Regions from separate parts of the Marinobacter adhaerens HP15 genome, predicted to be linked through region 1. Evidence: predicted binding sites of a transcription regulator. Region 1 holds the regulator's gene; each other region holds the start of a gene.
What was found. The regulator sigma-54, encoded in region 1, starts transcription at its own class of promoters, with help from an activator protein. The targets are predictions, from matches to a motif close to ANTGGCATNNANNTTGCTNT.
Positions count from the first base shown of each region.

Region 2: HP15_RS19780 (ammonium transporter) is a predicted target of sigma-54. The motif match lies at 689-708, and genes of this name have one in related genera.
Region 3: HP15_RS11540 (flagellar hook-length control protein FliK) is a predicted target of sigma-54. The motif match lies at 994-1,013, and genes of this name have one in related genera.

Region 1 covers NC_017506.1:2,579,674-2,581,844, forward strand. Annotated here, with positions in the region: gene lptB (LPS export ABC transporter ATP-binding protein) at 1-80, shown strand, start outside; gene HP15_RS12190 (RNA polymerase factor sigma-54) at 237-1,757, shown strand; gene hpf (ribosome hibernation promoting factor) at 1,858-2,166, shown strand.
Region 2 covers NC_017506.1:4,243,005-4,245,175, reverse strand. Annotated here, with positions in the region: gene HP15_RS19785 (flagellar motor protein MotB) at 1-564, shown strand, start outside; gene HP15_RS19780 (ammonium transporter) at 787-1,995, shown strand; gene HP15_RS19775 (lipocalin-like domain-containing protein) at 2,014-2,171, opposite strand, start outside.
Region 3 covers NC_017506.1:2,437,358-2,439,528, reverse strand. Annotated here, with positions in the region: gene HP15_RS11550 (PP2C family protein-serine/threonine phosphatase) at 1-611, shown strand, start outside; gene HP15_RS11545 (Hpt domain-containing protein) at 604-951, shown strand; gene HP15_RS11540 (flagellar hook-length control protein FliK) at 1,105-2,171, shown strand, end outside.

The DNA of each region.
Region 1 (2,171 bases):
TCGCCTCCGGCAATGCCGATGCGATCCTGGCCAATCAACAGGTCAAGGAAGTCTACCTCGGGGACGAATTCAGGCTGTGACAGTGAATGGCTCATTGTTTTGATGATCTGTAGCAAGTAAACTCGGCAAAGAACTTGCTAGGGTAAAGAAAACCGCGGCAAGTAACCGGCATATAAAGATTTTTTCAAGACCTATGACACAAAGCGCTGATGAGTGACGGATCCTGAACCATGGTTATGAAAGCCTCCTTACAGTTAAAGCTGGGTCAGAGCCTGACCATGACACCCCAGCTGCAACAGGCGATCCGGCTTCTCCAGCTATCTACCCTCGACCTCCAACAGGAAATCCAGCAGGCACTGGAATCCAACCCCATGCTGGAGACATCCGAGGACGACGATCAGACCGACACGTCCACCGAGAGTGACGAGCGCGAGGCCAATGCGGCCGAGTCTGCTGCCGAGACCACGCCGGAACCGTCCAGCGACTGGGACGAATCCGAGAACGGCCCGGACTGGTCGTCGGAAAACGAGATTCCGGATAACATTCCGGACGATCTGCCGGTCGACACGGCCTGGGATGACATCTACCAGTCCGCCCCTGCCCCGGCAGCCCGCAACGACGATGAAAACGATCACGATTTCGAGACCCGCAACTCGCCCACCGAGACCCTTCAGGATCACCTGGAATGGCAGCTCAACCTGACTCCCCTGAGTGAGCGGGACCAGGCCATTGCCCACGCCCTGATGGACGCCGTGGACGAGCGGGGCTATCTCACCAGCCCCCTGGAAGAAATCCACGCCGGGCTGCTGGACGAGAACGAAGAAGACCCCCTTGAACTGGATGAAGTGGAAGCCGTCCTGCATCGCCTCCAGCACTTCGATCCCCCTGGCGTGTTTGCCCGGGATTTGCAGGAATGCCTGCTGATACAGCTTAACCAGCTGCCGCCGGACACACCCTGGCTCGCCCAGGCACGCCTGGTGATCACCCACTACATCAACCTGCTGGGCAACCGGGACTACGCCCAGCTATTGCGTCGCAGCCGCCTGAAGGAAGATCAACTCAGGGAAGTCCTGGCGTTGATTACCGGCCTCAATCCGCGCCCGGGCGACGTGATTGATCGCGCCGAGCCCGACTACGTGATTCCGGATGTCATCGTTCGCAAGCACAATGGCCGCTGGCGTGTTGAGCTGAATCCGGAAATTGCACCGCGCATCCGGGTAAATGCCAGCTATGCTTCACTTATAAGGCGTGCAGACAGCAGTGCAGACAACACCTACCTCCGCGATCAGTTGCAGGAGGCCAAGTGGTTTATCAAGAGCCTGCAGAGCCGCAATGAGACCCTGCTGAAAGTAGCGACCCGTATTGTCGAGCACCAGCAGGGTTTCCTGGATTACGGCGAGGAAGCAATGAAGCCGTTGATTCTCTCGGACATTGCCCAGGCGGTGGAAATGCATGAATCAACGATTTCACGGGTAACCACTCAGAAATACATGCATACCCCCAGGGGTATTTTCGAACTGAAATATTTCTTCTCCAGCCATGTCAGCACTGATGAGGGCGGAGAATGCTCTTCCACGGCCATACGCGCGATGATCAAGAAGCTGATTGCCGCCGAAACACCCAAAAAGCCGTTGAGCGACAGTAAAATTGCAGCCATGCTAGGGGAACAGGGTATCAAGGTTGCGCGACGCACCGTTGCCAAGTACCGGGAGGCCATGCACATTCCGCCGTCCAACGAACGCAAGCGGCTGGTCTGAATACCCCGGGACGGGACTCAACACTGTATTCGCCGGCGCACAATGCGCCAGCACCCAGACCGGCTCCCGGGAGCCGGCATGATGACAACAGGAGACGCCTATGCAACTCAACATTTCAGGCCATCACGTAGAACTGACTCCCGCACTGAAGGATTACGTTTCAGAGAAGTTCGAGAAGCTCGAGCGTCACTTTGACCACATCAGTAACTGCCAGGTGACTCTGGAAGTGGAAAAGGTGCGCCAGATTGCGGAAGCCACATTGCACGTGGTAGGTGGTGAGATTCACGCAAAGGCAGAAAACGAGGATATGTACGCGGCCATTGATGCCCTTATCGACAAGCTCGACCGTCAGATCCTCAAGCACAAGGAAAAGAATGTAGAACGGATGCACGGAAACGGCTCTCGCTAACGCGC
Region 2 (2,171 bases), 1.7 Mb from region 1:
CAGGAAACCATGGACGATATCCTGAAAGTCCTGGAGCCGGCGATCGCGGATGGGCGCATCAATGTGAGCGAGGATCAGCGGCGAATCGTGATTCGGGTTGAGGAAAAAGGTTCTTTCCCTTCCGGCTCGGCTCAGCTGACCTGGGAATTCGAGGGCCTGCTGCTGGATATGGCGGAGGTGATTGAAGGCATTCCCGGTGACCTGACGATCGAGGGGCACACCGACAACGTGCCTATCCGGACCGACCGTTTTTACAGTAACTGGGACCTCTCCGCCGCCCGTTCAGCCGCCGTTGCCAACGTTCTGGTTGCCCGGGACCAGGTGGAACCCACGCGTCTGTCCGTCACCGGTCTGGCGGATACCAAGCCGCGGGTACCCAACACCTCTGCAGAAAACCGCGCCAAGAACCGGCGCGTGGAAATCATCATTGATCTCTCCGGCCCGATGCAGGAACAGGAAGTACGCCTTCGGGAACTGATCCAGTCCGAATCGGATGATACCGAATCCAGCCTCGGGATCGAATCCGAATCCGACAGCTCGACACCAAACGAAATCAGTTGGTAAGCGCACTCTATTTTGGTGCGCTACACGCTAAAACGCACAGCAATAGTGCATTATTAGAGTGAAAATAGTACCTCACATTTCTGAAAGCCCCCTCAACTGCCCTTCAGCTCTTGATATGCCTTGTTTTGGAACAGCTCTTGCTTCAGCTGCACCTCAACAATGCACAAGCCAACGTAAACGGTCCGATAGAGGCCGGACACACAACATCAGGAGCGAAAACCCGTGGACATCACGAGTGCAGTACATACCCTGACCGAAAGCGCCAACACGCTATTCATCCTTATCGGCGCCATTATGGTGCTGGCCATGCATGCCGGCTTTGCCTTCCTGGAAGTTGGCACGGTTCGCCACAAGAACCAGGTCAATGCCCTCGTCAAGATCATGACCGACTTCGGCATCTCCGCCGTGGCCTACTTCTTTATCGGCTATTACATCGCCTACGGCAGCCATTTCATGAGCGGCGCCGCCGAGCTCACCGCTGCCAACGGCTATGATCTGGTGAAGTTTTTCTTCCTGATGACGTTCGCCGCGGCCATTCCCGCCATCGTGTCCGGCGGTATTGCCGAACGCGCCAAGTTCTACCCGATGCTGATTGCCTCAGGCCTGATTGTCGCCTTTATCTATCCCTTCTTTGAGGGGCTGATCTGGAACGGCAACTATGGTTTCCAGGGCTGGCTGGAGAACCAGTTTGGTGCATCCTTCCACGACTTTGCCGGCTCCGTTGTAGTGCACGCGGTGGGCGGCTGGATCGCCCTGGCGGCCGTATTGGTTCTGGGTGCACGAAATGGGCGCTACCGCAACGGCAAGGTGGTGGCCTTTGCCCCCTCCAACATCCCCTTCCTCGCCCTGGGCGCCTGGATTCTGACCGTCGGCTGGTTTGGCTTCAACGTCATGTCGGCCCAGACCCTGGACGGCATCAGCGGCCTGGTGGCCGTGAACAGCCTGATGGCCATGGTCGGCGGCATCCTCGTCTCCATGCTGCTGGGCCGCAAGGACCCGGGCTTTATCCACAACGGCCCGCTAGCGGGACTGGTGGCGGTATGTGCCGGCTCTGACCTGATGCATCCGGTAGGCGCTCTCGTGACTGGCGGCGTAGCAGGCGCCATCTTCGTATACCTGTTTGAATGGGCACAGGCCAAGATCGAACGGCTCGACGATGTTCTGGGTGTCTGGCCCCTGCACGGTGTCTGTGGTGTCTGGGGCGCGATTGCCTGCGGCATTTTCGGCCAGGAAGCGCTGGGAGGCCTTGGCGGCGTCAGCCTGGTGTCGCAGATCATCGGCTCAGTGGCCGGCGTGGTTGTGGCCTTTGTCGGCGGCCTGATTGTCTATGGCGCAATCAACGCCATCTCAGGCCTGCGCCTGACCGAAGAGGAAGAATTCAACGGAGCGGACCTGAGCATCCACCGGATTGGGGCGACCGCGGTCGAGTAACACCGGTTACGGTGCAGTTCACTCTCCGTATCCGGTCAGCTCCATGTAGCCCACGCCACCATGGCTGCCGGATACTGACACCGGGCTCTCCCAGTACGGGTAGAGCCCGGTGTTTCGATAGTCCCCCGCTGGCGCAGCCACCTCCAGGTTCAGGCCAAAGTCTGGCACTTCCAGAC
Region 3 (2,171 bases), 140 kb from region 1:
TCTGCTGTCTGGAAATGATGGACGAGGCTGGGCTGGCTACCCTGCCAGATCGTGCCGCACCGTCTGCTCTTGCCGGGCCGGCGGAATGGCGCTGCAGCTATGAAATCCGGGAAAGGACTCTCGGCGAGTTCAGTCCTCTGCCTCTGTTGCTTCATATCTGCATGGAGGTGCCGGGTCTTCGACGGAAGAGCGGCGAAATCTATACCCTGCTGGCGGAACTCTACAACAACGCGCTGGAGCACGGTGTTCTGGAACTCCCGTCAGAATGGAAACACTCACCGGAGGGCTTTGGCCGCTACTACGCGGAGCGCGATCGGCGCCTGGCCAACGTGGAGGGTCACTACATCCGGTTCACACTGCACCATTCCCTGAAACCGGATGGAGGTCGGCTTCGTGTTATCTGTGAGGACAGCGGCCAGGGGTTTGATTTTCACAATCATCCCAGCGTGGCCCCCGGTAATTCCCCAACCATGAGCGGGCGCTATGCAGGGCGGGGCCTGCTGCTGTTGAAACGTCTGGCGGAGACCATCAGGTTTCATGAACAGGGCAATCATGTTGAAATTGTCTACGATTGGCAGTTCGCCCGTACAGCGGAGAATCGAGATGACTGATAAACCACACCTGGACGAGGAGGCACTGGCTGAGCTTCGAGATGTCATGGAGGACGAATTCGAAGTGCTGATACAGACCTATGTTGCAGATTCCCGCGACAGGATTCGGGGATTGCAAGAAGCCCTGAGGGCTGACGATAGTGACGCCTTTGCCAAGACGGCCCATAGCTTCAAGGGCAGTTGTATCAATATTGGCGCCCCGCGGCTTGGCGAACTCTGCCTGAAGGCGGAAATCGCAGGAAAGGAGTCCCGGCTGGACGATGCCTCGGGATTAGTGGATGACATCGCCCAAGAATTCGAACAGGTAATCGCAGGCCTGGATGGCTTGATGGTGGGGTAAATCAGGTCGATTCAGGCCCTTTGTCAGGTGAAGCAGGTGTGCGCTGGCATCACAATTGCTTTGTCCTTCGCATTGAGTGGATTAACCGCCCATGCACCGGCCAGGTCCGGCAAGGTGAGGGCGACAATGCGATAAAAGCGGCAAGAGGTTGCCATGGCCCAGATGGTTCTTCCCCAAACCCCCGCGCCCGGGACGCAACAAGATCCCGGCCCGTCAAAATCCGGAACCAGCCGGGATCCGGCTGACAGGAAAAGCGATTTTGACTCTGTCTCCCAGGCTGAGCAAAAGCGGCTCGATCGCCAGAGGGCGGATCGGAACGCTGAGGCCAGATCTGCCGATGAATCCCGGGCGACCCAGGACACTTCTTCAGAGACGAAAACGGAAGCAAACGCGAACGCTGATCCAAAGGGTGGCGAAAAAGCCGACGCTGCCACGGATGCTGAATCACGGGACGCGGGCGAGGCCGCTGTTGCCGGTGATGGCAAATCAGAGCCGACGGCGCTTCCTCTTACCTTTGTTGAGTTGCAGTCCTGGCTGAATCCAAAAGCCGGGGGTGCCGGTGAGTCCGCCATGTCAGCCACAATGCCGGGAGTCGGCGTCAACGCTGCCACCGGTGGTTCGGGCCAGACGAATTCCGTTGCCGGATTGTTCAGTGGCCTTCTCACAGGGGCCTCGGGTCAGAAAGCTCAGTCCGGATCCGGCGGTGTTTCCGGCGATGCGACACTGACAGATGTCATGAAGGCCTCAGTGCTCACCGACTCCGGCCGCAATGCGGATTCCGGCTCGTTGATCAATTCTGGCCGCTTCCAGTCCGCCATGGATCTGGTGTCCCAGCAAGCGGCGAATAATGCCAATGGGGCAGCAAAACTGACGGCCGAGAATGCTGCGCCATTGCGAGGTTATGCTACGTCCATTGATGTGCCGGTAGGCCATGCAGAGTGGGGCGACAAACTGGTGGGTAAGCTCAGCTGGCTGACGGCCCGCAACATGTCGGTTGCCGAAATCCACCTGACACCACCGGACATGGGCCCCATGGAGGTCAAGGTCCGGGTGCAGAACGAACAGGCGAGTATTACGGTCCATTCGGCCAATCCCGTGGTCCGTGACCAGCTTGAACTGCATTCCCACCGGCTCAGGGATATGCTGGGTGAGCAGGGACTGTCGTTGGCAGGCTTCGATGTTTCCGATTCGCCTCGCCAGCAGACCGGCGAGCAGGGCAC